Regions from separate parts of the Syntrophothermus sp. genome, predicted to be linked through region 1. Evidence: predicted binding sites of a transcription regulator. Region 1 holds the regulator's gene; the other holds the start of a gene.
The links. Region 1 encodes HrcA, which represses chaperone genes, less so after heat shock. Its sites were predicted from a motif close to TGTTAGCACTCNNNNNNNNNGAGTGCTAACA; they were not measured.

Region 1 (7,776 bases):
GCGAATCCATCAAGCCCAAGCGCAAAGATGTTTTAGCCAAGTGCTATGGTGGTGACGTCACCCGCAAGAAAAAGCTATTGGAGAAACAGAAAGAAGGAAAGAAAAAGATGAAGCAGATCGGCCGGGTGGAGGTTCCAAAAGATGCTTTTATGTCTGTTCTAAGCGTTGAATCTGAGAAGAAATAAACGGGCTTCGATGCTGGCAAAAGACCTGGGCCGGGCAGTTGTTTCGTCGGGTGTAGATGTTATGGAGGAAGGTATCGGATTTGCCTGCAAGCATCTATGTGCATATTCCGTTTTGCGTGAGAAAGTGTCGCTATTGCGATTTTTATTCCGTGTCTTACCACGAAGAATTGGTTGCTCGATACGTTAAGTGCTTGTGTGGGGAGATAGAAGAAAGAGCCCAGGATCTGCAACAGGCTGAGGCCGTCAGAACATTGTATCTTGGGGGAGGAACTCCTAGCCTGTTGGATCCGGCTTACGTGGCCACGATTATCGACAAGGTAGGGTCGGTTTTCGGGATACTGCCGGAGGCAGAAATAACCCTGGAGGTTAATCCTGGTACCGTCAACTTGAAGAAGATGGCCTCGTACCGGCACGCTGGTATCAACCGGGTGTCCTTGGGTGTGCAAAGTTTCTTCGACGACATCCTTCAGTGGCTAGGGCGTTTGCACAGCCGACAGGATGTAAAAACAGCTTTTGATGTATGCTTGAAAGCCGGTTTTGACAACATCAGCATCGACTTGATTTATGGGGTGCCTGGGCAAGACTTAAGCCGATGGAGGGAGGGCTTGGACAATGCTCTAGCTCTGAATCCTCAGCATGTGTCGGCTTATCTTCTCCAGCCGGAGCCAGAAACCCCGTTAGGCCATTTAATAGCCACAGGGGAAGTGGAGCTACTTTCCGAAGAAGAGGAGCTGGCCCAGTACGAGTTGGCGGTCGATGTTCTCACCGGGGCGGGATATCGACATTACGAATTATCGAACTTCGCCCGGCCTAGATACGAATGTTGCCACAACTTGAATTATTGGCAAGGGGGACAGTACCTCGGAATAGGCGCAGGGGCGGTTTCTTTCTTGAAGTTAAATAGATACCAAAACGACCCAAATGTAGACGCTTACATCCAGAGCTTGAGCGTAGCTAATCAGCCCCCGAGGTCAATGCTGGAATGTTTGAACGAAGAAGGTATTGTGCGCGACCGGATTGTGCTCGGTTTGAGGTTAATCGACGGAATTGATGTTGAAGAATTGAAGCGTTCATACGAAGTTGACTTTTCTTTGCTGTTCGGATCTTCAGTCGACAGGCTTATAGAACTGGGTTTAATAAAAAGGAAAGGCAGCAAATTGTGCCTTTCAAGAAAAGGTTATTTCCTTTCGAACGAGGTTTTTCGCGAGTTTCTCTAAAAAGGAGCTGCCTTGACAAATAAAGGTTTGGGTGTTATTTTGAGAATAGCAATGTTTAGCACTCAACTAACGAGAGTGCTAACAGAGGTGAACTGGTATGGTGTTAGATGAGCGAAAAAAGCTTATTTTAGAGGCGATTATTAAAGATTACGTAGAAACCGCAGAACCGGTAGGTTCCCGGTCCATCGTTCGCAAGCACCAGCTAGGGGTTAGCCCTGCTACCGTAAGGAATGAGATGGCGGATCTGGAAGAGATGGGTTTTCTCGAGCAGCCTCACACTTCAGCGGGCAGGATACCTTCTCAGTTGGGGTTCCGGTATTACGTGGACTGCATGATGGAAAAGGAAGAATTGGCGGAAAACGAAAAGGAACTGCTGCATAGGGTTTTATCCGATAGAATAAACGATATCTTTGAGGTAATAAGGCGTACCGGGGTTACTCTTTCTCAATTCACTCGTTATGCATCGTTTGTCATCAGTGGTCCTATCAAGGTGGCTGAGATAAAGTCGGTGCAGTTGGTGCCGATGCAAAAAGGCACTGCTCTGGTGGTATTGGTAACGTCCAGCGGGGTTATTCTTCATAAGTTAATTGACACGCCGGAATCGATTCAGGCCCATGATTTGGAAAAGATATCAGCCTTTTTCACACGAGGCCTAGCCGGGGTCAAACTAGGTGAATTGAGTCGAACCAGTTTAAAATCACTGCGTGATGAACTGTTGAGCCAGAGGAAGGCTATTGATCGGGTTCTGGAGGCAATAGATGAGCTGCTGCAAGCTTCGGATGAAGAAAAGGTGCTCATCAGCGGTGCCATTAACATGTTGAACGAACCCGAGTTCAGAAACCCGGATAAGTTGAAGACGGTGCTGGGTATTTTGGAGGAAAACAGCCTGTTTAAGAAGGTTCTGAATGATCCCGGGCCCCAAGAGGTCAGGATCAAGATCGGGCGCGAAAACGAAGTGGAGGAGATTCAAGAGCTGAGCCTGGTGTTTACCAGCTATGAGATAAATGGCCAGGAAATGGGCAAGATAGGCTTGATCGGGCCGGTAAGGATGCAATACTGGAGGGCAGCAGGGCTGGTGGAGTCTTTTCGAGATGTCGTGGAGGACGTAATTCGCAAGCTGATGATGTAGTCGAGAGCGTGCAAAGTGAGCTTCTTAATATCAGGGCCCTGCTTTGTGCTGGCCCTGATTATGGTTTTGAACAATAATGTTGTATCGGTGCTTTGATTCAGGCAGGAATCAGCCCGTTTAAATTCGGGTTTCCATATCAATTAAAGGGTATCACTACTGTTGGAGTGAGGTGAAACTGGGTGAATTGGTTGGAGAAAGAGCCGGGGCACGAACAAGAAAAGAAAGATGAGTTCGGTAACGAGGATACGGAAAAACTTATTAATGATGATGAAGCCGGGGGAGGGCCGCCGGATCCGGGACATACTGACCAGCCGACGGAAACCGAAAACGTTTATGAGATCGACAAACTGGGGCAATTGGAAAAAGAGCTAGAAGAAAAAACCCGTGAAAGCAGCGAAAACTACGAGAGGTTTTTGAGGGCTTTGGCAGACATGGAGAACATGAAGAAGCGGTTTCAGAGAGAAAAGGAAGAGTTGCTTCGTTTTGCCGCCAGGCCTTTAATCGAAAAGCTGTTGCCCGTAATAGACGACTTTGCAAGGGCTGTTAACGCGTCAAAAACAACCCGGGATTTCGACGGGTTGTGCCAGGGAGTGGAAATGGTTCAAAAGAAACTGCTGGAAGTTCTGAGGAGCGAGGGAGTAACTCCGATTGAAGCGCTGAACCAGCAGTTTGATCCTCAATATCATGAATCGCTGGTTGTGGAAGATAATCCCAACCTTCCGGATAATGTGGTGATAGAAGAGTTTCAGAAAGGCTATATGATGAGGGGGCGCCTGCTCAGGCCTAGTCTGGTGAAGGTGGCGCGCAACCGGGACAACACTGAAGAGCCAGCAAACAAGGAATAGGCTATAGTGTCATCTAATCTTCATCAAATGGAGGTGCAATCTATGGGTAAAGTTGTCGGAATCGACTTAGGTACTACAAATTCAGTTATAGCGGTTATGGAGGGAAATGATGTAACCGTAATTCCCAACGCTGAAGGAGAGAGGATCACGCCTTCAGTCGTGGGATTTGCAAAGAACGGAGAAAGATTGGTTGGAAGGGTAGCGAAGCGCCAAGCGGTAACTAACCCCGACCGAACAGTCGTTTCAATCAAAAGACATATGGGTACGGATCACAGGGTAAAGATTGATGACAAGAATTACACTCCGCAAGAAATTTCGGCTATGATATTGCAGAAACTCAAGACCGATGCGGAAAGCTATCTGGGTGAACCCATCACTAAGGCGGTCATAACCGTACCTGCTTATTTTACCGATTCCCAGCGGCAGGCTACCAAAGATGCCGGTACCATCGCTGGTTTGGAGGTACTGCGGATTATAAACGAGCCTACCGCGGCAGCCCTGGCCTACGGCCTGGATAAAGAAGGAACCCAAACCATTCTGGTTTTTGATTTGGGTGGTGGGACTTTTGACGTTTCCATTCTAGAGATAGGAGACGGCGTTTTCGAAGTTAAAGCGACCAGCGGCAATAACCGCTTGGGCGGTGACGATTTCGACGAGCGCATCATTCAGTACCTGGTGGAAAACTTCAAGAAAGAATACGGAGTCGATCTGCGCAACGACAAAATGGCGATGCAGCGGTTGAAAGAGGCAGCCGAAAAAGCCAAACACGAACTATCGACCTTGATGACCACTAACATCAATATTCCCTTTATCACCGCTACCTCTGAAGGGCCTCTACACCTGGATACCAACTTGACCCGGGCCAAGTTTGAAGAGCTGACAGCCGACTTAGTCGAGAAGACCATGGGACCCACTCGTCAGGCTCTCCAAGACGCTGGCTTGACACCTGATAAAATTGACAAGGTCATCCTGGTAGGCGGTTCAACCCGCATTCCGGCGGTACAGAAAGCCATCCGGGATTTTATAGGCAAGGAACCGTACAAAGGGATTAATCCCGACGAGGTTGTGGCAGTCGGGGCTGCAATCCAGGCTGCGGTCTTGGCAGGAGAGGTTAGGGACGTAGTTCTTTTGGATGTGACGCCGCTTTCTCTCGGTATTGAAACCCTGGGAGGGGTGTTCACCAAGATCATAGATCGAAATACCACGATACCTACCTCTAAGAGCCAGATATTCACGACTGCAGCCGATAACCAGACTTCGGTAGACATACACGTTTTGCAGGGCGAGCGGGCGATGGCCAAAGATAACGTAACCCTAGGCAGGTTCCAGCTAGTTGGTATCCCCCCCGCACCGCGAGGGGTCCCGCAGATTGAGGTTAAGTTCGATATAGACGTCAACGGTATCGTGCACGTATCGGCTAAAGACCTGGCGACAGGCAAAGAGCAAAAGATTACGATTACGTCTTCCAGCGGACTGAGTAAGGAAGACATTGAGAAAATGGTTAAGGATGCGGAAAAATACGCAGAAGAGGACAAAAAGAAACGGGAAGAAGCCGAGATTAGGAACCAGGCTGACAGCATGATATACCAAGCCGAGAAGACCGTTAAGGACTTTGGGGATAAGGCAGACCGGGCGGACGTGGACCGGGTCAAAGCTGCCAAGGAGGAACTGCAAAAGGCTCTTGAGGGGGGAGACCTCGAAGAGATTCGAAAGAAGACTGAGAACCTGACGACAGCAGTCTACGAGCTGAGCTCGAAGATGTACCAGCAAGCTGGTCCCAATCAGCCGGGCAAAGACGATGTAGTCGACGCGGATTACAATGTAGGAGAAGAGGCAAAATGACTTAGGTTTGTTGCCAAGGGTATCTAAGATGATGCAAGGCGGACAGCTATCTGTCCGCCGCTTGTTCTAGATGGTATAATAACTTGATGAATCTTGTGTGAATTCCCACGCGCGGAAAGGTGTGGTCACATGACCAGTAAGCGTGACTATTACGAAGTGTTAGGGGTTTCTCGAGACGCGTCGCAGGAAGATATCAAAAAAGCCTACCGCAAGCTGGCTTTAAAATATCACCCGGACGTTAATCCGGACAAAAAAGAGGCCGAGGAGAAGTTCAAGGAAATCAATGAAGCTTATGAGGTCTTGAGTGATCCTGAAAAAAGAGCCACTTATGACCGGTACGGGCATGCCGCTTTTGATCCCACCCAAGGCCCGGGCGGCTTCGGAGCAGGGGGATTCGATTTTGGTGGGATGGGCGGTTTTGAAGATTTGTTCGATATGTTCTTCGGCACCGGAACCAGGGGTTCCCGCCGGCGGGGGCCGACTCGGGGACTGGACCGGGAGATGGAGTTAGAAATCGATCTAGAAGACGCGGTTTTTGGTGCGGAGAAAGAGATACAGGTATCGAGGTTAGAAACATGCGATACCTGTAACGGTTCGGGGGCACAGCCCGGCACAGAGATAAAGTCGTGCCCCAACTGTGGCGGAACAGGCCAGGTTAGGAACGTTCAGAGCACGCCTTTTGGACGTTTTGAGACTGTGAGAACCTGTCCTCGTTGCGGAGGACAGGGCAAGGTTATTGAAAAGCCTTGTAAGAAGTGCGGGGGTTCCGGGAGAGCCAGGAAAACGCGCAAGGTGACTCTGAGGATTCCAGCGGGAGTGGACACCGGCTCCAGGTTACGAATGGCGGGAGAGGGTGAACCGGGCCAGTACGGAGGCCCCCCGGGGGATCTTTACGTATACATCACAGTAAGACCTCATAAGGTTTTCGAACGGCAAGGAAACGACTTGGTATGTGAAGTGCCGATTTCCATGGTTGAAGCCGCTTTGGGAGCAGAAATCACAGTACCAACTATTGAGGGAGAACATAAATTGACTGTTCCTGAAGGAACCCAAACGGGTACGGTCTTTAGAATAAAAGGGAAAGGGGTTCCCAATCTCCGTACACACCGCCGCGGCGATGAATTAGTAAAGATAAGGGTCAAGACTCCTACTGGTTTGTCAGAAAGACAAAGGGAGCTTCTACAGGAGTTTGCCCGGGAAGAGCACCGGGAAAAAGAGCTGCCCAAAAAGGAAAAAGGTTTTTTCGATAAGTTTAAGGATGCTTTCGGCGGTTAGCCGCTTGCGACGCCAGGGAGTATTAATCGAATACGCGGGGTGGTATTTTGAACTGGAAAGAAATCCGGGTAATGACTGATGAGGCTTGTGGCGAAGCGATAGCTGGACTTTTTCACGAGCTCGGTTGCGGAGGGGTCGTGATCGAGGATCCTTATCTGGCCCGGAGAAAAATCGAAAGCGGAGACTGGGATGCCTATGAACTGCCTCTTGAATTTATTAACCGCGATTTTATCGTGATAAAGGCTTATTTTCCTGAGGATCGGCATATCACGTCGCGGCTCATAGAAGGACTGGAACGGATAGAGAAATGCTTTGGATTTGAATGCCGTTTTTTAGTCGAAGATGTTAACGAAGAGGACTGGGCTAACTGTTGGAAAAGCTATTATCATTCTTTAAAGATTGGGAAACGTTTGGTGATAAAACCGAGTTGGGAAGATTACCGAGCAGAACCTGGAGAGGTGGTTATCGAAATAGATCCTGGGATGGCATTCGGAACCGGCACCCATGCAACTACCAGGTTTTGCCTGGAACTAATCGAGAAATACGTCAGCAAAGACATGACGTTGATAGATATAGGGACCGGTTCGGGGATACTTGCCATTGCGGCTGCAAAGCTTGGAGCCAGAAGGATCATAGCCTTAGACCTTGACCCCGTGGCGGTTCAAGTAGCAAAAGAGAATGTTGCGCGTAACGGGGTCGAGGAGCAGGTCGAGGTATGGAACCTCGATTTTAGAGAGATGCCTGAAACGAGGGCGGACCTAATCATCGGCAATTTGACGGCTGAGCTGGTGAAGGAGTTAATGCCCAAGATAAGGACCATGTTGGTTAGGGGTGGACACTTCATAGCTTCAGGAATAACCGCAATACAGTGGCCACTTGTGGAGGCGGCAATGGAAAGTGCAGGGTTCACGGTGCAGGAACTGACCGAGAACGAAGAAGAGTGGGTAGCGGTGGTGGTTCAGAAGGGATGGTAAGCTTGCACCGCTTTTTTGTTGCTCATGAAAGGATCAAAGATGGGTATGTAATAATCGAGGGGGATGAAGCGAAGCATCTCAGCAAAGTATTACGATTAGGACCGGGGGACGAAGTTCTGGTTTGTGATGGTTCGGGCAAAGAATTGCTGGTGAGGCTGGAGACAGCAGAAAAAGGCCTGATTAAGGGCCGAGTAGTAAACCAAAACCATCCAGAACGCGAGCCAGGCCTGACAGTCGGTTTGGTGCAGGGTGTCGGAAAAGGCGAGAAGATGGATTTCATCGTGCAGAAAGCAGTGGAACTGGGCATAA
Region 2 (7,776 bases), on a different contig from region 1:
CCGCGTTCTGCAGAGCAGACCGGGTAACCTTGACCGGGTCTATTATACCCGCCTTTATCATGTCTTCGTACTCGCCGGTCAGAGCGTTGAAACCGATTCCGGCCTCCAGTTCTTTCACTTTTTGTACGACCACTGACCCTTCGATACCAGCGTTGTTCGCAATCTGCCGCAGCGGCTCTTCTAGGGCCTTCATCACCAACAGTACGCCGGTGCGCTCGTCTCCATTGGCATCGATGTCTTCCAGCTTCTTCATAATGTTAATAAGAGCCGTTCCTCCTCCGGCCACGATACCCTCTTCTACAGCAGCCTTGGTCGCAGCCAGCGCGTCTTCGATACGGTGTTTCTTCTCCTTCAGCTCTGTTTCGGTAGCCGCACCGACTTGAATAACCGCTACGCCACCCGCGAGCTTAGCCAGCCTTTCTTGAAGTTTTTCCCGGTCGTATTCCGACTTGGTTTCTTCGATCTGCTTCTTTATCTGGTTGATGCGCTCTTTGATGGCCTGCTCGCTGCCAGCGCCGTCAATGATGATGGTCTCGTCTTTCTTGACCCTTACTTGACGCGCCCTACCCATCATGTTGAGGGTAACATTCTCCAGCTTCACTCCCAGTTCTTCGGAGGCCACTTCACCGCCGGTAAGGATTGCGATATCCTGCAGCATAGCTTTTCTTCTTTCACCAAATGCCGGAGCCTTGACCGCGACACAGGTAAAGGTACCCCTCAACTTGTTGACCACCAAAGTAGCAAGGGCTTCTCCTTCCACATCCTCTGCAATCAGCAAAAGCGGCTTGCCGGTCTGTACAACTTTTTCCAGCACAGGCAGGATATCGTTAATGGAAGATATCTTCTTATCGGTAACCAGAATGTAAGGCTCGCTCAGAGTAGCCTCCATTTTGTCTGGATCGGTAATCATGTAAGGAGAGATGTAGCCGCGGTCAAAATTCATACCTTCGACTACTTCCAGAGAAGTTCCTACCGACTGGGATTCTTCTACGGTTATGACCCCATCTCGCCCAACCTTTTCCATGGCATCGGCTATCAGGTCGCCGATCTCGGTGTCTGCTGCTGAGATCGAAGCTACCGAAGCAATCGCCGCCTTGCTTTCTACCGGTTTGCTGATCTCTTTCAAGGCTTCCACTGCTACCTTGACCGCTTTCTCGATACCACGCTTCATGATCATCGGGTTGGCTCCGGCCGCCACGTTCTTCAACCCTTCTTTGATCATGGCCTGGGCCAAAACTGTTGCCGTGGTCGTGCCGTCACCGGCAACATCGTTAGTCTTGGTAGCTACTTCTTTAACCAACTGGCAACCCATGTTTTCCCACGGATCTTCCAGGTCGATGTCCTTGGCGATGGTTACCCCGTCATTGGTAATGGTCGGGGACCCGAATTTCCTCTCCAGAACCACGTTTCTACCCTTGGGCCCGAGTGTGACCTTGACCGCGTTTGCCAGGGTATCTACCCCTTTTTCCAAGGATCTCCTGGCTTCTTCGCTGAACCGTAACTGTTTTGCTGCCATTTCCCTATACCCCCTTCACTTCTCGTCTCATTAGGCTTCGACCTTAGCCAGAATGTCTCTTTCGCTGATTACCAGCAGCTCCTGTCCGTCGATCTTTACCTCAGTACCTGCATACTTTGAGTAAATGACCTTGTCCCCAACAGCAACCTCCATCGGAATCCGCTCGCCGTTGTCCAGGATTCTCCCTGGGCCGACTGCCAATACCTCACCCTGTTGGGGCTTCTCCTTGGCGGTGTCGGGAAGGACGATCCCGCTTGCGGTTTTTTCTTCCGCTGTTTCGATAACCTTCAGAACAATACGGTCGCCTAATGGCTTGAGGTTCACTGCTATACCCCCTTCGCTGATTTTTTGATGATCTCATAACATTATTGTTAGCACTCATTTAACTTGAGTGCTAACATTCACTAATAATATTAGACTACCCGCGAAAACCTGGCAACCTATTGCTTTTCTTTTATCTCTTTGATACTCTCGATTACTATTTTGTACCTAATTCTTTCTCGTTATACCTTCTTTTAACTTCTTCTTTTAAGTTTTTTCTGTCGTCGATCACGCTTGCCCGCATTCGTTTGCCCGTCCCTGTAAAGTTTCCAAGGCATGATCCAAAGCCGGTATGACAGCTTCTAGTGATTCCCTGGCCCCTTTAACGCTGCCCGGCAGGTTTATTATCAGGGTTTTTTTGCGGATCCCGGATATTCCTCGTGAAAGCATAGCCCTAGGCGTTTTTTGCAGGCCGTAGGCTCGCATCGCCTCCCCTATCCCCGGAATCGTTCGCTCCACCACTTCCGCCGTTGCTTCCGGGGTGACATCGCGCGGGGATAACCCTGTCCCGCCCGAAGTGAGGATGATATCTAACCCAAGTTGATCACACCAGGAAATGAGTTTATTGATTATGAGCTCCTTTTCATCGGGAAGAACCTCATAAGCCACCACTTCCGCCCCGATCGAGCTTATCATTTCTTTAATAACCTGGCCGCTCTTGTCCTCCCTCTCTCCTTTTGCCCCTTTGTCGCTTAAAACCAAAATCCCTGCTTTAAACATTTTGAATCACCTCAATTGTATCGCCGGTCCTGACCCAGCCTTCCTCTAACACCCGGGCAAATATACCTTCACGGGGCATCACACAGTCACCCACTTGCACCCTTATGGCGCAGCCTTGGTGACATTCCTTGCCAATCTGGGTAACCTCTAAAAGCACCTTTCCCCCTACCCGCAGTCTGGTCCCGACCGGCAGGTGAAACAGGTCTATCCCTTCTACAGTCAGGTTCTCGGCAAAATCGCCCGGGTTCACATCTACCCCCTTGGCCCGCATCTTGTTGATGCTCTCTATCCCCAGTAAACTGACCTGCCGGTGCCAGGACCCGCTGTGAGCGTCGCCTGCCAAGCCGTGGTCTTTTTTGAAAAACCCCTCACCTACGTTGCTCTTTTTCACTCCCTTTTCCTCGCTCCGGCACACTGCCAAGACCTTGCCCTTCACCTCAATTCCTCCTTTTCGCTTCTTTCCTGACTCTTCCCGGTGGCGAAAGCTCTAATCGGTACCGTCGCTACCGGTTTCCCGTACAAGGTGCCCGCTCTTTCCACCCGTTTTCTCTATCAACTTGACTTCTTTTATAATCATCCACCTGTCCACCGCTTTGCACATATCATAGACGGTCAGAGCCGCAACCGCCGCAGCGGTAAGCGCCTCCATCTCTACCCCTGTTTTGCCTGTGGTTTTGACCTCTGCGGTTATCAGTATCCGTGAGTTCTGCTCGTCAAAACTAAACGTGATATCAACCCCGGTCAGCATGAGAGGATGGCACATCGGTATCAAATCAGGCGTCTTTTTAGCCGCCATAACGCCCGCTACCTGAGCAACGGCCAGCACGTCTCCTTTCTTTACCCCTCCAGTCATTATCAACCGCAGGGTTTCCGGCTGCATTTCCACCACGGCCTGAGCCACTGCCACCCTTACGGTATCCCTCTTTTCGGTAACGTCCACCATCCGGGCCCTTCCCTGTCGGTTGATGTGAGTCAGTTGCAAAGGTCACCCTCCTATCTGGTACATCTTACGGTTTTTTGACCCCCAGCTGGTTTGTCCCATTTTGTGTTCGTTCGGTTTAAGGTTGATAGCCTTGATGAAAAGCTGGAGTATTTCTTCATCGCTCCCGCCCTGTCTCAAAACCTGTTTCAGGTCTATTTCCGTCCGGTCATACAAACACCCGCGCAGTTTGCCATCCGCCGTGAGCCGCAGGCGGTTGCATTCGTGACAAAAATGGTTGCTCATCGGGGATATAAACCCTATCGATCCTTGTCCACCCTCGAGACGGTATGATTTGGCCGGCCCGTTGCCCCGCGAGAGTTTCCAGGGGCTAAGCCGGTATTCCCGTTTAATCATCTCCTGGATCTCGTCACAGGTTATAACCTTGTCCCTGCTCCAAAAACCAAGCTCGCCCACTGGCATGAACTCGATAAACCTGACATGAAGACGGTGGTTATATGCCAACCGGCAAAAGTCCATGATCTCATCATCGTTTATGCCCCTTATCACCACCGTGTTAATCTTGACCGGGTGAAACTCCAACGCCAGAGCGGTTTCGATCGCTCTCAAGGCCTGTTTCAAGCTGCCGTTACGGGTAATAAAACTGTATTTTTCGGGATTCATGGTGTCCAGGCTGACATTCAAACGGTGTAAGCCCGCTTCCTTCAGTTCGCCCGCCATTTCCGGAAACAGAAGGCCATTAGTGGTAATCGCGATATCGTCGATCAAGTCGATGGTGCTGATCATTTGTACCAAACGGGACAGGTTTCGCCTGATCAACGGCTCACCACCGGTCAACCGTACTTTGCGTATGCCAACCCGGGTTCCGGTCTCAATTATCCGGTGGATCTCTTCTAAACTCAGTATTTCGGAGTGCGGTTTCAGCTCTATCCCCGTCTCAGGCATGCAATACCGACAGCGCAGGTTACAGCGGTCGGTAACCGAGACCCGCAGGTAGTTTATCTCCCGCCCCAAACTGTCCAACAATTTCAGTCGCCCTCCCATATCACCTGGCCTGCCAGGCTCATATCATACCCGCCGAACTTCATGACTTCTTCCCTGAATTCCGGACTGCTGATGGTATGTAAAAGTGCGTCCAATGTCTCCTCCTCAATTGCCCCCTTCAAAAAACAAAGGTCATACCTTTCCTGCAGCAGGGGAATGAAATCGAGGTCCAGGGCTCGGGCAGCCGCATATATGCCAACGGCTACGTCAGCCGCATCGTTTTTGACCGCCGCCGCCACTGCCAGGTGGGAGAACTCCTCCCGGTCGTAACCATTGATGAGGCCGGGATCAATTCCCATCTGCTGCAAGAGGTGGTCGAACAAGACCCTGGTCCCTGACCCCCTTTGCCGATTAACGAACCTGACACCTGACCCGGCCAGATCGTCCACTCCTCGAACGCCGAGAGGATTTCCCTTCTTCACCAAGAGCCCCTGTTCTCGCAGTACCAGGTTTACCAACACAGGTTTGCTCCCACCCAAATACCTGTTTACATAACTCACGTTGTACTCTCCCGTTTTGGGATCAAGAAGATGCATCCCGGCAAAATGGGATTCCCGGTGCTTTAAAGCTACTAGTCCGCCCATGCTCCCTACATTGGTACAAGCCAGCCTGAGCCCGAATTTACGGTTGAGGATGTCACCTAACCAGTCGACAGCGATGTCGTGGCTCCCGATTACGATCAACGTCTTCTCTATAATGTCCCAGTCGCGCTTCAGACTCACAGCCACTTTTTCCCCGGCCTCGAACCCCTCGACCCCTCGTGGAACCCGTACAACCCCATCGGCTTTGACTAAAGTGGTGGTCAAACCTGCCCCCCGTCCCAGCGGGTACGCTATCAGTTCCCCTCCTACCTTCCCCAAGTTTACCTGAACGAATTCATCCACCCCCATGCTCGAAGCCAGTTTCCTGGAGATCTTGGCTTCGACCTCCTGATTGGGAGGCGTTCGCAAGCCTTGTTTACGGTAGATAAGAGGACGAGCCAAAAGCTCAAAAACCAATGCCGCCGAGACCGGGTAACCCGGAACCCCTATAACCGGTTTTCCCTCAATCAAGCCCAAAATTGCCGGTTTCCCAGGTTTGGTAGCTAACCCGTGCACGAGAAGCCGTCCCGCTTCTTGGACTATTTCCGCGGTAAAATCCTCTCGCCCCGCAGAAGAACCAGAACAGACTACGATGATATCCGTCTGGCTGGCACATCTTAACACGGCTTCCTTTATCTTTTCCTTGTCATCAGCCACCAGTGGATAGCGGCACGGTTCTGCTCCCCATTTTCTGCACAACGAGGCCAGCATACGGCTGTTCGATTCGATAATCTCTCCTGGCTCCGGTTCCTTCCCTCCTGGTTCGACCAACTCGGTTCCTGTGGGGATTATGCCTACCCGCGGTTTCTTCACCACCTGAACTTTTGTCACTCCTGAAGTGAGCATAGCTCCGATCTCGTAAGCTCCAATAACGTACAAAGAAGGGATAATCATTTGAGAAGCGATAACATCTTCGCCCACGGAACGGATATGCTGCCAAGGAACAGCCGGAGCTATGATCTCTGCTTCATCATGGCTCAAAAAGTTCACGTCTTCGATCATTATGACCGCGTCAAACTCTCTAGGAACGTAGTCTCCCGTATCAACCTCTATGAACTGTTCTCCCCGCTTAAGGACAATCGGACTGGTATCGGACGCGGAAAAGGTATCCTTCGCCTTAACAGCGATACCATCCATGGCTGACGCGCTGTAGTGTGGGGAAGATCTTTTGGCAACCACAGGAACAACGGTAATACGCCCCAGAGCATCCTCTACATCAACCTCTTCTCCCTCAAGCACAAAAAAGCCCGCATTTTCTAACTCCGTCCATAAGAGCGCAAATGCTTCTTCCAGCGGCTTGTTGTCGATGTACACTCTTCTAACCATAAGTCCGTCTCCCTGCTTTCAGTGTTGGTTCAACCTAAAACAAGGTCACCACAACCGGCTCCCCTGCCTTAATCCCTTGTTTCTCATACGGAATATGTACATATCCGTCTGCCTGGGCCATGATTTTGATCAAACCCGATTTACCGTAAACCGGCGTAGCCACCAGGCCTTCGCTTTCATCCCTCAGTGATACCCGCAAGTAATCGTCTCGACCGGCCTGAGAAGCTACGGCAGATTTCATCACAGCCCGCACCTTTACAGGATCAGGTGCTCCCAGAAGCGGCCGGCATAGCAACAAGAACATCATGTAGCAAGCGACTGGGTGACCTGGCAACCCTACCACCAGTCTATCATCGACCCGTACCGCCATGGTCGGCTTACCGGGGCGAGCGGCTATGCCATGAAACAGAAGCTCCGCTCCAGGTAATGACATCAGGATTTCCAAGCTGAGATCGCGGTACCCCACGGAACTCCCGCCAGATAACAGCACCAAGCGGTTATCATGTAGAGCCTTGTCCAACACCTCGCGTAGTCTCCCCGCATCGTCTGGGATAATGCCATACAATTGTGGGCGACCCCCAGCCTCCAGGACCGCTCCCTTCAAGCTATAAGAGTTGACGTCCCTAACCTGGCCCGGCCCCGGTACTTCCTCTATTGGTAGGATCTCGTCACCGCTCGATATTATGCCCACGCCTTCCCGGCAAAAAACGGAGACGCGCACTATGCCTAACGAGGCCAGGACACCTAAATCCTGCGGTCGTAGCCAATGCCCTCCCCGACAAACAACCTCCCCCTGCCTGACGTCCTCTCCTACTCTAACCACGTTCTCGCCGGGACCAACCGGCCTGTTGATCAGAACCGTGTCGTCTCCCAAACGCTCGGTATATTCCACCATCACCGCCGCATCTGCTCCAGGTGGCAACATACCGCCTGTCGGTATCCAGGCACATTCACCGGTTTCGACAACGATATCCGGTTCCGCTCCCATAAGAATTTCTCCCTTATAAGTCAAAAAGCCGGGCATCGATTCGCTGCTTCCGAAGGTATCTTGCGCTTTCACCGCATACCCGTCTACGGTCGACCTTGGAAAAGAAGGAATATTCTCCCGGCTGACAACATCCGTGGCCAAAACCCGCCCCAAGGCCTCGCCTAACTCAACCTCTTCAATCCTGGGGAGAGGAAAACTCGATCTTAATAAGGCCTGAGCTTCCTCAATCCGGACCACCTTAAAAAACTCCGGCAACTCTTGTCCACCTCTCTGCTTGAATTAGCACCTGATAGACGCAGATGAACGCTGATTTGCACCGATAGGAATAAGCTGTCATTTG

Region 2: a site for HrcA is predicted at 1,886-1,916, ahead of groES (co-chaperone GroES). Genes of this name have one in related genera too.

What each region holds. Positions count from the first base shown of each region.
Region 1 is NZ_JABUEX010000022.1:27,927-35,702, reverse strand. It holds gene lepA (translation elongation factor 4) at 1-185, shown strand, start outside; gene hemW (radical SAM family heme chaperone HemW) at 266-1,402, shown strand; gene hrcA (heat-inducible transcriptional repressor HrcA) at 1,500-2,531, shown strand; gene grpE (nucleotide exchange factor GrpE) at 2,711-3,376, shown strand; gene dnaK (molecular chaperone DnaK) at 3,419-5,218, shown strand; gene dnaJ (molecular chaperone DnaJ) at 5,348-6,493, shown strand; gene prmA (50S ribosomal protein L11 methyltransferase) at 6,541-7,467, shown strand; gene HPY90_RS08375 (16S rRNA (uracil(1498)-N(3))-methyltransferase) at 7,461-7,776, shown strand, end outside.
Region 2 is NZ_JABUEX010000006.1:67,359-75,134, reverse strand. It holds gene groL (chaperonin GroEL) at 1-1,516, opposite strand, end outside; gene groES (co-chaperone GroES) at 1,547-1,840, opposite strand; gene HPY90_RS03615 (MogA/MoaB family molybdenum cofactor biosynthesis protein) at 2,066-2,557, opposite strand; gene HPY90_RS03610 (MOSC domain-containing protein) at 2,550-2,993, opposite strand; gene moaC (cyclic pyranopterin monophosphate synthase MoaC) at 3,045-3,539, opposite strand; gene moaA (GTP 3',8-cyclase MoaA) at 3,543-4,523, opposite strand; gene HPY90_RS03595 (molybdopterin biosynthesis protein) at 4,526-6,448, opposite strand; gene HPY90_RS03590 (molybdopterin molybdotransferase MoeA) at 6,483-7,691, opposite strand.